Shinella zoogloeoides: one gene and its partner. The protein of the gene in region 2 interacts with the protein of the main gene of each other region in a pairwise test. Links are inferred from orthologs where the notes say so. Each region holds a gene or a part of one and is shown on either strand. Other genes may lie near its edges. The genes, in order: cysE and cysK.

Evidence for each region.
Region 1: the proteins of cysK (region 2) and cysE interact in binary tests that used the Escherichia coli proteins (3 or more experiments, as listed by UniProt). The link is inferred for Shinella zoogloeoides from one-to-one orthologs.

The regions. Positions count from the first base shown.
Region 1 is NZ_CP132311.1:1,648,410-1,657,488, forward strand. Bases 1,865-4,710 are described here. They hold cysE (serine O-acetyltransferase), read right to left. Parts: upstream 3,782-4,710; coding sequence 2,948-3,781; downstream 1,865-2,947. Other genes in these bases: Q9316_RS09290 (phasin family protein), read right to left, coding at 2,021-2,374; Q9316_RS09295 (DUF3126 family protein), read right to left, coding at 2,595-2,798; Q9316_RS09305 (alpha/beta fold hydrolase), read right to left, coding at 3,872-4,657. In the rest of the region: ATP-dependent Clp protease ATP-binding subunit ClpA, read right to left, coding at 1-1,398; ATP-dependent Clp protease adapter ClpS, read right to left, coding at 1,408-1,758; Q9316_RS09310 (zinc-finger domain-containing protein), read left to right, coding at 4,824-5,072; Q9316_RS09315 (FAD-dependent monooxygenase), read left to right, coding at 5,095-6,252; Q9316_RS09320 (IS110 family transposase), read left to right, coding at 6,601-7,569; Q9316_RS09325 (cystathionine beta-lyase), read right to left, coding at 7,756-8,946.
Region 2 is NZ_CP132311.1:3,941,721-3,950,809, reverse strand. The notes cover bases 1,079-3,934. They hold cysK (cysteine synthase A), read left to right. Parts: upstream 1,079-1,950; coding sequence 1,951-2,919; downstream 2,920-3,934. Other genes in these bases: Q9316_RS20370 (YifB family Mg chelatase-like AAA ATPase), read right to left, coding at 3,598-3,934; Q9316_RS20375 (VOC family protein), read left to right, coding at 2,986-3,384; Q9316_RS20385 (LysE family translocator), read left to right, coding at 1,203-1,820; Q9316_RS20390 (GNAT family N-acetyltransferase), read left to right, coding at 1,079-1,128. Outside these bases: dut (dUTP diphosphatase), read left to right, coding at 1-240; more of Q9316_RS20390, read left to right, coding at 244-1,078; more of Q9316_RS20370, read right to left, coding at 3,935-5,130; gshB (glutathione synthase), read right to left, coding at 5,341-6,285; Q9316_RS20360 (endonuclease/exonuclease/phosphatase family protein), read right to left, coding at 6,346-7,338; sn-glycerol-3-phosphate ABC transporter ATP-binding protein UgpC, read right to left, coding at 7,338-8,447; sn-glycerol-3-phosphate ABC transporter permease UgpE, read right to left, coding at 8,459-9,089.

The DNA of each region.
Region 1 (9,079 bases), 2.3 Mb from region 2 along the record:
GTTGGAAAGCACCTGCTCGTCGTCCTTGGAAACCGTCTTCGGCGGAATGCGGGCCATGGTGGCGACCGTCGCCTCGATCTCCTTCTCGGTGATCAGCTTGCGGCGCTTGCCGGCCGGCAGCAGCATCTGGGCCGCACCGGTCTCGTCGATCACGTCGATCGCCTTGTCCGGCAGCTTGCGGTCGTTGATGTAGCGCGCCGACAGTTCGACGGCCGACTTGATCGCCTCGTTGGAGTACCGCAGCTTGTGGTATTCCTCGAAATAGGGCTTCAGGCCCTTCATGATCTCGATCGTGTCGTCGATGGTCGGCTCGTTCACGTCGATCTTCTGGAAGCGGCGCACGAGTGCCCGGTCCTTCTCGAAGAACTGGCGGTATTCCTTGTAGGTCGTCGAGCCAATGCAGCGGATCGCGCCGGAGGAAAGCGCCGGCTTCAAGAGGTTCGATGCATCCATCGCGCCGCCGGAGGTGGCGCCGGCGCCGATGACCGTGTGGATCTCGTCGATGAACAGCACGGCGCCCGGATAATCTTCCAGCTCCTTGACGACCTGCTTCAGGCGTTCCTCGAAATCGCCGCGATAGCGCGTGCCGGCAAGCAGCGTGCCCATGTCGAGCGAGAAGATCGTGGCATCGGCCAGCGCTTCCGGCACCTTGCCTTCGACGATGCGCTTGGCAAGGCCTTCGGCAATGGCCGTCTTGCCGACGCCCGGATCGCCCACATAGAGCGGATTGTTCTTGGAACGGCGGCAGAGGACCTGGATCGTCCGGTTCACTTCGGCATGACGGCCGATGAGCGGGTCGATCTTGCCGCCCCTCGCCTTCTCGTTGAGATTGACGCAATAGGCGGTCAGGGCGTCCTGCTTCTTGGCCGCCTCTTCCTGTTCGTTGCCGTTGCGGGCCTGCTTCGGTTCGTTCTCGCCGTCCTCGGCGCCGCGCACCTTGCGCTCCTCGGTGGAGCCGGGACGCTTGCCGATGCCGTGCGAGATGAAGTTGACCGCGTCGTAGCGCGTCATCTCCTGCTCCTGCAGGAAATAGGCGGCATGGCTCTCGCGCTCGGCGAAGATCGCCACGAGCACGTTGGCCCCGGTCACTTCCTCGCGGCCGGACGACTGGACATGGATCACCGCACGCTGGATGACGCGCTGGAAGCCGGAGGTCGGCTTGGAATCTTCCTCGTATCCCGTCACCAGGTTGGCAAGGTCGTGATCGACATAGTCGGTGACGGTCTTGCGCAGCACGTCGAGATTGACGTTGCAGGCGCCCATCACGGCGGCCGCATCGCCGTCGTCGATCAGGGCGAGCAGGAGGTGCTCGAGCGTCGCATATTCGTGGTGGCGCTCGTTCGCGTAGGTCAGTGCCTGATGGAGGGCCTTTTCAAGGCTTGCAGAAAATGTTGGCACGTTCGTTCCTCATTTCTTTTCCATGACACATTGCAGCGGGTGCTGGTGCTGGCGGGAGAAATCCATCACCTGTGTCACTTTGGTTTCGGCAACCTCGTAGGTGAACACGCCACACTCGCCTACGCCATGATTGTGCACATGCAGCATGATCCGCGTGGCCGCTTCACGGTCCTTCTGGAAGAAACGTTCCAGAATGTGAATCACGAACTCCATGGGAGTATAATCGTCATTGAGAAGCAGGACGCGATAGAGGCTCGGCTTCTTGGTCTTGGGCTTCGTGCGGGTAATGACGGAGGTGCTGCGACCGGGAGTGTCGCCGCCCTCGTCACCGTCCTGCATCCGGACCCGTCTCACATCCATGCGTGCTCATTCCCTTGATTACAGTCATTTGCCTTGGCGCATTTCGCCGGGGCTGCCTTCTGGAACTGTTATCTAATGTCTCGGCCCACGATTGTAAGACCCTCGCTTCGCACTGCAATCATAATCGCGGGCCATCCGAAGGAAATAGCGAAATTTGCCGCCGCTACGTCAGCCTCGCGCAATCCCCGAAACGCGCAAAGGCCGGCTGCGGTTGCCCGCATCCGGCCTGTAAACGTTATGCGCGCAGGCTGATCGGGAAGGATCAGGCCGCGACGGCAGCCTTGGCGGCAGAGGTGGCCTTGGCGACCGGTGCTTCGTAGGGCTTGTAGGCGCCCTTGGCGAGGTCGGCATACATTTCCGTAAGCTTCGTGGCTTCGGCGACGAAGCCTTCGTAGGAGGACTTCACGAATGCCGTCTGCAGCTCGAGGGCAGCTTCGACGCTCTTGACGCTCGAGAGCTTTTCGAAGTGGGCAAGACCGTTTTCGAAGGACTTCTTCGAGTAGTCGGTCGTCTCGCTGGCGATTGCCTGCCAGCCCTGGGCGGCCGTCGTGTAGCTCTTGACGAGCGTGTCCACGGCTTCCTTGCCCTTCTTGTTTGCTTCATCGAAATTGAACATCGAAGTCTCCTTTGGATCCCGGGGATATGGCAGGAAACTATATGCAACGCACAAAAAAGTCAATGCGAATGCTGCAATGCAATATTTCGCAGGCAAAGCAAGGCCTTGCGAGATAGGTATGATCATTGACGCTGACAAACCGCAATCTGTCGCAAAACAATAATAGAAAGGCCCGGCGCCAAGGGCTGCCGGGCCTTATAGTCCTGCAGGACGCGACAGATCAGAGATCGATGTCGAGGATCGCCATGGAGAAATTGTAGGACAGCTCGCCGTCCTCGTCGTCGCGGAAGATCACGCCCAGGAACTCGTCTGCGAGATAGACTTCCGCCGATTCATCCTTGCGCGGGCGGGCCTTGATGACGATCTCCTTGTTGAGATTGCGCTTGAAGTAGGCCTCGAGCTTCCTGATTTCTTCCGGCTTCACGATATGTCTCCGTAACGGTTGGGTTGGCGCGCTTCTCGCACCTGCTCCGGGGTGTGTAAACCCTCGAATTCCACGAGAAAGCGACTTTTCCCTGTTAAGGGCGGACCGATATCGAGTTCAGGCCGGCATTCGCCGAATGGCGATCCGTCCTAGAGATCGTAGTCGAAGGCGGCCAGCAGCTGGTCCATGGCGCGCGACGGCTCGTTGCAGCCGGCCTCGCCAACGACCCTCGCCGGCACGCCGGCGACCGTCGATTTCGGCGGCACGGGCTTCAGCACCACCGAGCCTGCCGCGATGCGCGAGCAATGGCCGATATGGATGTTGCCGAGGATTTTCGCGCCGGCGCCGATCATCACGCCGTCGCCGATCTTCGGATGGCGGTCGCCGCCCTCCTTGCCGGTGCCGCCGAGCGTGACGTTGTGGAGGATCGACACATTGTCGCCGATGACCGCCGTCTCGCCGACGACCAGGCCCGTCGCATGGTCGAGGAAGAAACCCTTGCCGATATGCGCGGCCGGGTTGATGTCGGTCTGGAAGACACTGGAGGACCGGCTCTGCACGTAGAGCGACAGGTCGCGCCGGCCCTTGCCGTGCAGCCAGTGCGCCAGGCGATGGGTCTGGATGGCGTGAAAACCCTTGAAGTAGAGCACGGCATCGAGGAACCGCAGGCATGCCGGGTCGCGGTCGTAGACGGCCTGGATGTCGACGCGCAGGATGCTCCCCCATTCCGGCCAGTCCTCCAGCATCTCGTCGAAGATCTGGTGCAGCAGGTTTGCCTGCAGGTCCGGATGGTCGAGGCGCTCGCAGACACGATGGATCACGCTTTCCTCCAGCGAGCGGTGGTTCAGCACCGTCGAATAGAGGAAGGCTGCCAGCAGCGGCTCGACCTGCGCGGCAACGCGCGCTTCCTCGCGCAGGCTGTCCCAGATCGGATCCATGGCCTTGAGCTTGTCGTCGGCCCGCAGTTCGTTCGTCGCGACCATCGCCGCACTCCTTGGTATCGTACTCGTCAGAATATAGAGCAAAGCCCGGCCGAACGAAATGGCTGGGCGACTATTGTCGTAAACGCCGCATCAGCGGCCGCCGATCTGCGCATAGAATTCCAGCACGGCGCGCTTGAACACCTTGTCGCCGACCGCCAGCATATGGTCGCGGCCGGGAATGTCGAGGGCGCGGGCGTCGGGCATGAGGTCGGCGAGCGGCTGCGGCGCGCCGGCGATATCGTCCTTCGTGCCGACGCCGATCAGCGCGGGCACGTCGATGCGCGCCATGTCCGCTTCGGTCAGGAGATCGCGCGAGGTCATGATGCAGGCGGCAAGCGCCTGCCGGTCGGATTTCGTCTGGTCGGCGAAGGCGCGGAACATGCGGCCGCGCTCGTGGCTCACCACGTCCAGCGAAGGCGCCAGCAGCGCGTCGGCGATCGGATCCCAGTCGCCGACACCCTCGACCATGCCGATGCCGAGGCCGCCGAAGACGACCGAGCGCACACGGTGCGGATGGGCGAGCGCCATGAAGGCCGTGATGCGCGCGCCCATGGAATAGCCGAAGACATGCGCCTCGGGAATGGCGAGGTGATCGAGCAGCGCCGCCGCGTCGCCCGCCATCAGCGGCGGAGTGTAGAGCGCCGGATCGTGCGGCTTGGCGCTGGCGCCATGGCCTCGGTTGTCCAGCGCGATGACCCGGTAGCCGGCGTCGCCCAGCGTCTTCAGCCAACCGGGAAACACCCAGTTGACACTGGCGCTGGAGGCAAAGCCGTGGATCAGCAGCACCGGATCCCCGGACGGCTCGCCCTCGTCGAAGAAGGCAAGCTCCAGGCCGTCATGGGTAAAGCGGGAAAAGGGTGGGTTGTCGAGGTTCATCGCGGGCGTCTTTCGTTTTCCTGCCTTGCACATAATGCCGTTCGGCCATCGAGAAAACCTGAGGCGGCCGAAATCTCGCAAGGCGCGACGGTTTTGCATCTACACATTTCAGGCGAACGCGACTATGGTCCGCGCCAGAAAAGACGGTATTGCGACGGAGCATGACATGGCTGGGCACAGCATTCCCCATTTCCAGAACGACGGCGGCCATCGCACGATCGAGATCGGCGTGAAGGAATTCATGTGCGTCGGCGCGTCCGTGCCCTACGACCATCCGCACGTCTTCCTCGACATGGGCGACGACAACGAGAAGGTCTGCCCCTACTGCTCGACCCTCTTTCGCTTCAACCCGGCCCTGAAGGCCACCCAGACCGATCCGGTCGGCTGCACCTTCACCAACCAGGTCGCGGCGTAACGGCCGAAAGGCCGGTATCCTCATGTCGTCCGTAAGATCCACGACCATCGTCGGCGCCGGCATTGCCGGCCTGACGGCGGCGCTGGCGCTCGCCCGCAAGGGCATCGCCTCGCACATCCTGGAACAGGCGCCCGCCCTCGAAGAGGTCGGCGCTGGCCTGCAGCTTTCCCCAAACGCCTCGCGCATCCTCGCCGAACTCGGCCTTCTCGATGCGCTCAGCGCCCGGTGGACGGAGCCGGACCATATTCTCCTGGCTTCGGGACTATCGCTGGCGCCCCTCGCCTCCGTTCCCGCCGGCCAGGCCGCCCGCAGTCGGTGGGGTGCTCCCTACGGCGTGCTGCACCGCGCCTCGCTGCAAGCCGTGCTTCTCGATGCCGTTCGCGCAGAACCGCTGTGCACACTCACGATGGGCGAGCGAATCGAAAGCGCCGACGCGGCCCGTGCTGCCGCTCCTGCGGACGTCCTGATCGCCGCCGATGGTGTCTGGTCGCGGCTCAGGCAGGCGGTGCCCGGCGCCCTGCCCGCGCGCTACTCCGGCAATGTCGCCTGGCGTTTCCTCGTGCCCTATGCCGCCGCGCCGCGCTTCCTCGATCCGCGTGCCGTCACCGCCTTTCTGGGACCGCGCGCCCATCTCGTCGCCTATCCGCTCGCGGAAACGCAGGCCTTCAACATCGTCGCGATCCATGCCCAGCCGAAGGCGCCGCCCGAGGGCTGGCTGCGCAAGGGCGACATCGCGGCCCGCGAAAGCCTGGTCGCCGCCTTTGCCGGGTGGAACACGGAAATCCGCCGCCTCCTCTCGGAGGCGCGCGAACCGCTGATCTGGCCGCTTTTCGGCTGCCCGGATGGCGCATGGACGGATGGAAAGACCGTGCTGATCGGCGACGCCGCCCACGCCATGACGCCCTTCGCCGCACAGGGTGCGGCGATGGCCATCGAGGACGCAGCGCTGCTCGCAAGAGTACTTGGACAGGCATCTGATACCGGAGAGGCCCTGCGGGACTTCGAGAAGACGCGCCGTGCGCGCGTCGCCCGCGTGCGCAGCCGAGGCGCGTTCAACCGCTTCGCCTATCACGCCCGCGGCCCGGTCGCGCTCGCCCGCAATCTCGTGCTGTCCATGCGAAAGCCGGAGAGCCTTGCCGCCGATTTCGACTGGCTCTACGGCTACCGCACGCCGGATTGAGGATGCCTTCCGTCATCCCTCTGCCGGGACCTTCTCCCCGCGAGCGGCAGGGCAATCGCATATGAAGTGAACTATTGCGGCTTGTCCCCTTCTCCCCGGCGGGGAGAAGGTGCCGGCAGGCGGATGAGGGGGATGCCGAAGGCAAAAGGACAACGTTTCCCGCCGCATCACCCCCTTGCATGTTCATTTTGCATTGATTGCTTGATGATCGATGCGCACTCCGGCGGATGGCCATCCGCCGGAGTGCGGACGGTCGGGACCGCGACCCCCTTGGCTTGAACCGGGGATGAGCTTGGTCCGGCCGTCCTTCGCGTTTGTCCTGAACAGATGATGGGGAGCAAGTCCCGCATGCAAGGCAAGGTATCGTCAAAACCAAACGCGGCACCAGTTTATGTCGGTGTCGATGTCTGTAAAGAGTGGCTCGACATTCATTTGCATCCGCTGGGCCGCGACCTCAGGCTCGCCAATGGCAAGGCCGGGCTGCAAGCGCTGAAGCGGCTACTGCGCGGGCTGCAGCCGGCCTCTATCGTGATGGAGGCGACGGGCAAGTTTCACCGACTGGCCCATCGCAGTCTGCATGAGAGCGGCTTTCCGGTCGCTATCGTCGATCCGTATCGCGCCCGCATGTTCGCCAGAGCCTGCGGCCACTTGGCCAAGACCGATCGGCTGGATGCCCGCTTTCTCGCCATTCTCTCGCAAATGCAGCAGCCAGCGCCCACCGCGCCTCCCGACAAGCTTCTGGAAACACTTGGCGAACTGATCAATGCGCGCTGCGCGGCCGCAGCCGATCTGGCGGCGCACAAGAACCGCCTGAAAGCGACGGATAGTGCTTTCCTGCGCCAGCAGCTCGGCAAGCTGGTCATAGCCTTGCAGCGGCATATCGAAAGCTTGGACAAGGAGATCGCCCAGCGCATCGCCGAGGATCCCGAGCTTTGCCGCAGGGTGGAAATCCTGACCTCCGTTCCCGGCGTCGGCGCCGTCACGGCTCATTGCCTGGTCATCGGCCTGAGCGAGTTGGGGCACTGCAATGCCAAGCAGGCGGCCATGCTGGCCGGCTTGGCGCCGATCGCCAACGACAGTGGCGCGCGCCAGGGGCAGCGCTCGATCAGTGGCGGCCGCAAGACGCCGCGCAACGCCCTCTACATGGCGGCGCTGTCGGCCTGCCGCTACAATCCGGATATGAAAACCTTCGCCACACGGCTGAAGGACAACGGAAAGCAGGCCAAGGTCGTTCTCACCGCCGTCATGCGAAAACTCGTCGTCCTCGCCAACACGCTTCTTACCCAAAATCGATGCTGGACGCCAAATCCACCTTGACCTTCAACACAGATGCTCATCCGACCCTTCGGGCCACCTTCTCCCCGCCGGGGAGAAGGGAAAACCGCAAAGCCCTGTCATAGGCGATAGCCCTGCCGCGAGCGGGGAACAGTTACCTTCTTCTTCCTTCTCCCCGTTTGCGGGGAGAAGGTGGCCGGCAGGCCGGATGAGGGGCAACGGCGCCCCTTAAACCGCCCGCGCCGCGGCAAGGCCGCGTTCGATGTCGGCCTTGATGTCCTTGACATCCTCGAGCCCGATCTGGAGGCGCAGCACCGGCCCCTCTTCCGGTCCCTTCGCGACGCGGCGGTCGGAGAGGTTCACATGCACCGCGAGGCACTCGAAACCGCCCCAGGAATAGCCGAGGCCGAAAATGCCGAGCGCATCGAGGAAAGCATGCGCCTTCGCCTTGTGGCGCTCCGGCGAGCCGCCGTCGAGCACGATGGAGAAGATGCCGCTCGCGCCCTTGAAGTCGCGCTTCCAAAGCTCATGCCCCGGAAAGCTCGGCAGCGCCGGATGCAGCACGCGGGATACGTCGTCGACACCCTCCAGCCAGCGCGCCAGCGCCAGCGCGCTCTCCTGGTGACGCTCCAGGCGCACGCCCATGGTACGAAGGCCGCGCAGCACCTGATAGGCGTCATCGGGCGAAGCGCAGGTGCCGAGCGTGATCTGCGTGTCGTGCAGCTGCTCCCAATGGGTCGCATTGGCCGACACGGTTCCGAACAGCACGTCCGAATGGCCGGCCGGGTATTTCGTCGCCGCATGGATGGAGATATCGACGCCGAAATCGAGCGGGCGGAAATAGAGCGGTGTCGCCCAGGTATTGTCCATGGACACGACCGCGCCGTGCTTGTGCGCGGCGGCGGCGATGGCCGGGATGTCCTGCATCTCGAACGTATTGGAACCCGGTGCCTCCGTGTGCACGAGCTTCGTGTTCGGCCGGATCAGCGCCTCGATGCCCGCGCCGATCGTCGGATCGTAGTATTCGACCGTCACGCCGAGGCGCTTCAGCATCGTGTCGCAGAAATGGCGTGTCGGGTGATAGACCGAATCCACGATGAGCGCATGGTCGCCGGCCGAAAGGAAAGCGAGGAACGGCACGGTGACGGCGGCAAGCCCCGAGGGCACGAGGATAGTGCCGGCCGAGCCCTCCAGCTCGTCGATCGCCGCGCAAAGCGCGTCGGTCGTGGGCGTTCCGCGCGTGCCGTAGGTGTATTTCTGCGCGCGGTTCTCCATCGTCGCCGCATTCGGGAAGAGCACCGTCGAGGCGTGCACGACCGGCGGATTGACGAAACCGTGATAGTCCGCCGGGTCGTTTCCGGCATGGGCCAGGCGGGTGTTCACGCCGGCGCCGGCGAGGATTTCGTCTCTGTTTTTCATGGGGTTCAATCCGGAGAATGCGAGGAGTTTGGAAGGGCCGACTTTTCGCCAGCGGGCCGTCGAGGTCAACCCCATATGACAGGATGAAACGGCGCCCAAAGCGCTTCCGGTGCGCGCGACGCGGATTTTCTGA
Region 2 (9,089 bases):
CTCGCCTTCAAGCACGGCATCACCTGCCTCAACACGCCCGGCACCGTCGACAGCGACTATCGCGGCGAGGTGAAGGTGCTGCTTGCCAATCTCGGCGACGAGCCCTTCGTCATCGAGCGCGGCATGCGTATCGCCCAGATGGTGATCGCGCCCGTCACGCAGGTTGCCGTGCGCGAGGCGACCCAGGCCAGCGAAACCGCCCGCGGCGCCGGCGGCTTCGGCTCCACCGGCGTGCGCTGAACCATGTCCGACCGCACCGGGCTGACCTTCCGCTCCAACTATTTCGGCGATCCCACGGCATGGCGCGCGCTCGCCGGCCTTATGCAGGACGTCTTCGGCATCGACGTGACGGTGCTGGACCGGCTCGGCGGGCCGGACCCGAGCAGCGTCGCCTTCGGCTGGTTCGATACGGCGGGCGCCTGCATCGCCAACTTCACCGCCTTTTCGCTGCCGCTCATGGTGGAAGGCCGTGTCGTGCGCGCGGCGGGCCTGCAATCGGGCGCGGTGCGGCCGGATCATCGCGGCCGGGGCCTTTATGGCGACGTCGTGCAGGCAGCGCTGGCGCATTGCGATGCGGACGGCTTCGAGGCCGTTGCGCTGCTGACCGATACGCCTGCGCTCTACCGCCGCCATGGTTTCGAACCCGTGGAGCAGCACCGTTTCGCCGGCCCGGCGCCTGCAGGTGGAACGGCGCGTCCCGTGCGCCGCCTCGAGATCGGAAATGCGGCGGACATGGCGCTGCTCGGCAGGCTGCTCGATGACCGCGAGCCGGTATCCAGTCGGTTTGCACCGTTGCGGCAGAAGGAAATGTTCCTCTTCAACGCGAGCCTGATGCCGGACCTGCGGCTCGACCTGATGGACGAGAACATCGTTCTTGCCTGGCAGGAGGGCGAGGATGGCGGCTTCGAGCTGCTGGATATTGTCGGCGCGCGCATTCCGGCGCTCGCGGACATTCTGGCGAGCCTCCGGATCGCGCCGTCACGGGCCGTCGTGCATTTCGCGCCCGATCGCCTGTCGTGGGAGGGCGAGGCTCTGCCCGATACAGGCGACATGACACTGATGCTGCGCACGCGAAACGGATTGCGGCCCAAGGGGCCTTTCGCCCTGCCGCCCATGGCGGAATTCTGATCCGCCGCCACGGATGGACGCTCTTGCCGGGGGCCATCGGCAGGCGTAGCCTGCCTCACCTTCCGGGAGCTCCCATGACCTTTGCCGTCCTTCTCGCCTATGCCGGCGCCCTGTTCATCGCCGCCATCATTCCCGGTCCCGGCGTGACCGCGATCGTCGCCCGTGCGCTCGGCTCCGGCTTCCGGCCGACCTTCTTCATGGGGCTCGGCCTCATCCTCGGCGACATGGTCTACCTGACGGCGGTCATTCTCGGCCTCGCCTTCATCGCGCAGACCTTCACCACAACCTTCATGCTGATCAAGTTCGCCGGCGCGCTCTATCTCGTCTACATAGCCTGGAAGCTCTGGACGACGGGCCTTCTGCCGCAGACCATCGAGGCACGGCGCTCGACCAGCATGACCGCCTCCTTCCTCTCCGGCCTGTTCGTGACGCTCGGCAACCCGAAGACCATGCTCTTCTACGTCGCGCTCGTGCCGACACTGATCGACCTCGACACGATCGGCCTCAGGGACTATGGCCTATTGCTGGGCGCGACCTTCGTGGTGCTTCTCGCCGTGCTCGTTCCCTATATGGCGCTCGCCTCGCGTGCCCGGCTTCTCCTCAGGCAGCCGAAGGCGCTGCAGCGCCTGAACCGCATTGCCGCGGGCATCCTTGCCGGCACCGCCGCCTATATCGCGACCCGCGCCGCATGAGGGACGATCCGGCTTTTGCCGGAGTGCAAGCCGATTATTCCGCTTTCGGCGTTTTTGCCGCGAAATCCGGACTCGTCTAAGGCGGAATTCCCTCCTACATTCTCCCTCAACGAGAACCGAGGAGCACCCGATGACCGACACACGCAAACCCGGCCGCGGCCGTATCTATGCCTCCATCACCGAGACCATCGGCGATACGCCGATCGTGCGGCTCGACAAGTTCGCGAAGGAAAAGGGCGTCAACGCCACCCTCCTCGCCAAGCTCGAATTCTTCAATCCGATCGCGTCCGTCAAGGACCGCATCGGCGTGGCGATGATCGAGGCGCTGGAAGCGCAGGGCAAGATCACGCCCGGCAAGTCGACGCTCGTCGAGCCGACCTCGGGCAATACCGGCATCGCGCTCGCCTTCGCCGCCGCCGCCAAGGGTTATCGCCTCATCCTGACCATGCCGGAGACCATGTCGATCGAACGGCGCAAGATGCTGGCCCTGCTCGGTGCCGAACTGGTGCTGACCGAGGGACCGAAGGGCATGAAGGGCGCGATCGCCAAGGCGGAGGAACTTGCGGCCACGATCGAGGGCGCCGTCATTCCCCAGCAGTTTGAAAATCCCGCCAATCCGGACATCCACCGCAGGACGACGGCGGAGGAAATCTGGAACGACACGGACGGCGCGGTCGACATCCTCGTCTCCGGCATCGGCACGGGCGGCACGATCACCGGCGCCGGCCAGGTGCTGAAGGCCAAAAAGCCCGGCGTGAAGGTCGTCGCGGTCGAACCAACCGACAGTCCGGTGCTTTCCGGCGGCAATCCCGGCCCGCACAAGATCCAGGGCATCGGCGCCGGCTTTGCCCCGGCCGTGCTCGACACGGCGATCTACGACGAGGTCGTGACCGTCTCCAATGACGAGGCCTTCGAGAATGCCCGCCTCGTCGCCCGCCTCGAAGGCGTGCCGGTCGGCATTTCCTCCGGCGCAGCGCTGGCCGCCGCCGCCAAGGTGGGCAGCCGCCCGGAAAACGCCGGCAAGACCATCGTCGTCATCATCCCCTCCTTCGCCGAGCGCTATCTTTCCACAGCGCTTTTCGAAGGCCTCGGGGGCTGACGTCAAACCGCCCGTCGTGCCGCACTCGCGACGGGCTACCCCTTCGCCCGCCCAGCAGCCTGAAACATGCTCCACCATCTCTCCCTCGGCGTCTCCAACCTGGAGCGCGCGGCAACGTTCTACGACGCGGTGCTGGCCCCGCTCGGTCATGTCCGCGTCTGGTCGGATATTCGTCCCGGCGAGCCGGACCAGGCCGTCGGCTACGGGCCGCCTGATGGCGGCGACAAGCTGGCCCTCAAGCAACAGGGCAATGCGGCCCGCGCGCCGGGCCCGGGCTTTCACATCGCCTTTGCGGCACCGAGCAGAAAGGCGGTCGAGGCCTTCCACGCTGCCGCCCTTGCCGCTGGCGGCACCGACAACGGCCCGCCGGGCCTTCGGCCGCACTACGGCTCGACCTATTATGCCGCCTTCGTCATCGACCCCGACGGGCACAGGATCGAAGCCGTCTTCAAGGGGCCGGCCTGACGCCGGTCAGCCGAGCTTAAAATCGGTATTCAGCGCTCGTACGCGTCAGGTTCCCTCCCTGATCACTAAGCAACTAAGCATCTGTCCAACACGCCCTCGCCGTCCGCAGCACGATGAATGATGGACAAGCCTCGACCGAATCGATCCGTCCGCCTTTCACCAGATCAGCCGCCACCAAATCAGCGGTCGGCTATCTCGTCGCCCACAACAGGCTCACGCCGCCGCGATCAGCCGCTCGCCGGCAATGCGGTAGGAGATCGCCTCCGCCAGGTGGATGCGGCCGACGACCGTGGCCTCGTCGAGGTCGGCGAGCGTGCGGGCGACCTTGAGGACGCGGTGATAGCCCCGCGCGGAAAAGCACATCTTCTCGGCCGCATCGCGCAGAAGCTGGAGACCGCCGGGATCGGGCTCGGCCATCTTTTCGACGAGCGCGGTCGAGGCACGGGCATTGCTCGTGACCGAGCCCATGCCGAGACGGGCGAAGCGGTCGATCTGCAAGGCCCGGGCCCGGGCGACGCGGCGGGCGACGGTTTCGCTCCGCTCCGCCGCCATGGGGCGCAGGAGGTCCGTCGCGGAGACCGCCGGCACGTCGATGCGGATATCGATGCGGTCCATCAGGGGGCCGGAGACTCGCGCCTGATAATCGCTCATGCAGCGGGGGCCGCGCGCGCAGGTGCGGCCCGGCTCGCCCGCCATGCCGCAGCGGCAGGGATTCATGGCCGCGACGAGCTGCACGGCGGCCGGATAGCTGACGCGGTGGTTTGCCCGCGCGATGATGCACTCGCCCGTTTCGAGCGGCTGGCGCAGCGCATCGAGCGCCTGCGGCGAGAATTCCGGCAGTTCGTCGAGAAAGAGCACGCCATTGTGGGCGAGCGAGACCTCGCCGGGTTTCGCCCGCGCGCCGCCGCCGACAAGCGCCGCCATGGTGGCGGAATGGTGCGGAGCGCGGAAGGGCCGGCGATCCGACAGCCGGCCGCCGGAGAGCTGGCCGGCAATGGAGTGGATCATCGAGACTTCGAGCAGCTCCGTCGGCGAGAGCGGCGGCAGGATGGCGGCAAGGCGCGCGGCGAGCATGGATTTGCCCGAGCCTGGGGGACCGACCATCAGCAGGTTGTGGCTGCCGGCGGCCGCCACCTCCAGCGCGCGCTTGGCGCTTTCCTGGCCACGGATATCGGCGAGGTCAGGCAGGTCCGCGGCGGATGCCCGGATCGCCGGCACCGGCCGCGACAGCACCTGCGTGCCCTTGAAATGATTGGCGAGCGCGATGAGGCTTCGCGGCGCCAGGATGTCGAGCCCGCCGCCGGCCCAGGCCGCCTCCGCGCCGTTTTCCGCCGGGCAGACGAGCCCCCTGCCGAGCGCATTCGCGCCCATCGCGGCAGGCAGGGCGCCGGCGACGGGCGCGATCGTGCCGTCGAGATTGAGTTCGCCGATGACGAGAAAACCCTCAAGCGCATCGCCGGGCACGGCGCCGAGCGCCATCATGAGGCCGAGCGCGATGGCGAGATCGTAGTGGCTGCCTTCCTTGGGAAGATCGGCGGGCGCAAGGTTGACCGTCACGCGCTTGGGCGGCAGCGAGAGGCCGGAGGCATGAAGGGCGGCCTGCACGCGCTCACGGCTTTCGGCGACCGCCTTGTCCGGCAGGCCGACGATCTGCATGCCCACCTTGCCGGGCGCCACCATGACCTGCACGTCCACGGGCACGCCCTCGATGCCCTGAAACGCAATCGTACCAACCCGTGCCACCATGATCGCCCCCGCTCGCCCCGGCCGAAAACGGTCTTCGAAGCCGCCCCAGGGTTGCATCCGCAAATCTGGCATGAAACATGGAATGAAACAAGAACAATTATAGAACTTGCGAAGGGATTTTCCACGCTTTGGTTGTGTTCGGTTGCATTCCTGGAACGAAGGCGGGACGTTCGCGAACGGAACGTCCCGCGCATGCCTTTTGCGGAAAGGTCAGCGCTTCTTCTCGATGGCGTCCCACAGGAGGGCGGCGATATCGGCGCCGCCGAAGTTCCTGACCTCGCGGATGCCGGTCGGCGAGGTCACGTTGATCTCGGTCATGTAGTCGCCGATGACATCGATGCCGACGAGCAGGAAGCCGCGCTCGCGCAGCGCCGGGCCGATGCGCGAGCAGATCTCCTTCTCGCGCGCCGTCAGCTCCGTCGCCTCCGGCCGGCCGCCGGCATGCATGTTGGAACGGGCGTCATGTTCGGCCGGCACGCGGTTGATCGCGCCGACCGGCTCGCCGTCGACGAGGATGATGCGCTTGTCGCCCTTGCGCACGTCCGGCAGGTATTGCTGGGCGATAAAGGGCTCGCGGAACATCTGGCCGAACATTTCGAGCAGCGAGGAGAGGTTGCGGTCGTCCTTGGTGGAATGGAAGACGCCGGCCCCGCCATTGCCGTAGAGCGGCTTGAGGATCATGTCGCCCATCTCGTCGCGGAAGCGGCGGATTTCGGCGGGATCGCGGGTGATCAGGGTTGCCGGCATCAGGTCGGCGAATTCGGTGACGAAGATCTTTTCCGGCGAGTTGCGCACCCAGGCCGGATCGTTGACGACGAGCGTCTTCGGGTGGATGCGCTCCAGCAGATGCGTCGAGGTGATGTAGGCCATGTCGAAGGGCGGATCCTGGCGCAGCAGCACCACGTCCATGGTCGAGAGGTCAACGCGCTCGGCTTCGCCCAGCGTGTAATGGTCGCCCCTGACGTCGCGCAGCTCCATCGGCTCGACGGTGGCGTAGACCTTGCCGTCGCGCAGGCTGAGCCGGCCGGGCGTGTAGTGGAAGAGCCTGTAGCCTCGGCTTTGCGCCTCGATGCTCATGGCGAAGGTGGAATCGCCCGCGATGTTGATGGTCGATACATGGTCCATCTGGACCGCGACGTTCTTGATCTTTGCCATGAAAAGTCCCCTGAGGATGCCCGACACATTTAGGATGCGTCAGGCGCTATGGCAACGGGCTCAGGCAAAGCCGTCGATGCGGCAGGTGATGAGGTCGTGGTCGGAGAGCGGCTTGCCGGCGGGAGAGAGCGAAGGAACGATCTCGACCTGCGAAACGGTAAGGCCGCGCGACAAAAACCAGTCGAGCTTCATCGCCCGCTCGGGCCAGCGGGTAATGAGGCTCGGGCGCGTGGTCATGACATCGAGCGGGCCGCCGTGGCGGGTGAAGCCGCGCTCGGCCGCCCGGGCGAAAAGCCCTTCGGCCTCGAAATCGCCGCCGGCATGGTTGCCGGTGTTGAGGTCCCCGCCGATCAGGATGGGCAGGCCGGGAAAGGCCGCGTCGAGCGCATTGATGAGGCCGATCATCTGGCGTTCCCGATAGATGGCCGTGGTGACGCTTTCCAGATGCGTCGACACGAGGACGATCGGGCCGGCTTCTGTATTGACCACACCGCCGATCGCCATGCGCTCGCCAAGGCGCGGCTGGTCGACCTCGCCGATGAACCAGAGGCGTTCGCCTTCGAGGCGCAGCAGGAAGGGTTCGTGCAGCGGCACGGTGGAAAGCAGGCCGTTGCCGTGCAGGCCGCGGCGGTTGAAATCGTCCTTGCAGAATTCGCGCTCCGTCTCGGAGCCGAGGCCGAGCTCGATGAACTCGACGCCGTAGAGATAGGCCATGCCAAGCTGCTCGGCGACCTCGGCCGTGGTGTGGCGCTGGCGCGTGCGGGCCATGCCGTCGTCCATTTCCGAGAGCAGCACGATTTCGGCGCCGGTGATGCCGAGATGTTCGGCGCTTTGCAGCGGGAACAGGCAGCGCTCCAGGTTCCAGGCGGCGACGGTGAAGGGGAAGGGCAGCGGCTCGGCGCGTTCGGCGCGGCCGCCCGTTTCCACGGCATTCATACAGGGCAGTTCCGCCATGCGGGCGTCATGCGCGGCGATGGTCTTTTCAAGGGCGGCGATCCCGGCGCGATCTTCCGCGCTCGGGGCGGCAAGCCGGTCTGTGGTGGTGCGGATCATCATGCGGTCGCCTCCAGAGCAGGAACGCTCGCGGCCAAGCTCTGTTCCGCGCCCGACCAGTCGATGCGGCGGCCGCTCGCACTGTCGAAGAAATGCAGCCTGAAGGGTGCGATGGAGAGCGAGGCGGTTTCGGGCAATGGGATCTCGGACGAGAGTGCAGCGACCAGCGACTGGTCACCGACGAGGCCGTGCACGAGGCGCTGCGCGCCCAGTTCCTCGACATAGTCGATCCGGAACGGCAGTGCGCCGTCCGCGCCGCGATGCAGGCGCAGGTCCTCGGCGCGCAGGCCGACGGTCACCGCGCCCTGCGTGGGGACCGATGCGCCGAGATCGATCAGCGCCGGGCCGAGCGCCAGCTTGCTGCCATGCACTTCGCCGCCCACGAGGTTCATGGCCGGCGAGCCGATGAAGCTCGCCACGAAGATGGTGGCCGGGCGGTGGTAGACATCGAGCGGGCGGCCGATCTGCTCGATCCTGCCGCCGGACAGCACGACGAGCCGGTCGGCGAGCGTCATGGCCTCGAGCTGGTCGTGCGTGACGTAGATCGAGGTGGTGCCGACGCGGCGCTGCAGGCGCTTGATTTCGCCGCGCATGGAGACGCGCAGCTTGGCGTCGAGGTTCGATAGCGGCTCGTCGAAAAGGAAGGCGGAGGGTTTGCGCACGATGGCGCGGCCCATGGCGACGCGCTGGCGCTGGCCGCCCGAGAGCGCGCGGGGCTTTCTTTCGAGATAGGGCTGGAGCTCCAGCATGCGGGCGGCTTCCGCCACACGCGCATCGATCTCGGCCTTCGGCGTGCGGCGGTTCTTCAGGCCGTAGGCGAGATTGTCGTAAACCGTCATGTGCGGGTAGAGCGCGTAGTTCTGGAAGACCATGGCGATGTCGCGGTCGGCCGGATCGACCTCGTTGACGGTGCGATCGCCGATCGTAACCTCGCCCTTGCTGATCGTCTCCAGCCCGGCGACCATGCGCAGAAGCGTCGACTTTCCGCAGCCCGACGGGCCGACGAGCACGATGAACTCGCCGTCGGCGATATCGATACTGACGGAGCTGACCGCGGTCACGCCGCCATTGTAGATCTTGGATACGTCCTTGATGCCGATCGATGCCATCGGAAGACTCCTTACTTGTCGCTTTCGGTGAGGCCCTTGATGAACCACCGCTGGAAGATCAGCACGATCATCACCGGCGGCAGCATGGCGAGGATCGCCAGCGCAAAGGCCTCGTTGTAGTCGGGAATGTTGGAGCCCACCCAGACGAGCAGGATCTGCTTGATGCCGCGCACCAGCGTGAAGAACCGCTCGTCCGTGGTCATCAGCGTCGGCCAGAGGTACTGGTTCCAGCCATAGACGAACATGATGATGAAGATGGCCGCGATCATCGTGCGCGAGAGCGGCACCAGGACGTCGATGAAGAACTTGAACGGGCCAGCCCCGTCGATGCGGGCGGCCTCCAGCAACTCCTCGGGCACGGACTTGAAGAACTGGCGGAAGAAGAAGGTGCCGGTGGCGGAGGCCAGCAGCGGCACGATGAGGCCGGTATAGGTGTTGGTCAGCGAAAGCTTGTTCATTACGGCATAGGAGGGGACGATCCGCACTTCGAGCGGCAGAAGCAGCGTCGTGAAGATCATCCAGAAGAACAGCGTGCCGAGCCTGAAGCGGAAATAGACGATGGCGTAGGCCGCCAGCATGGACAGCACGATCTTGCCCACCGCAAAGCCTACGCCGAGGATCAACGAATTCCAGATCATGCGC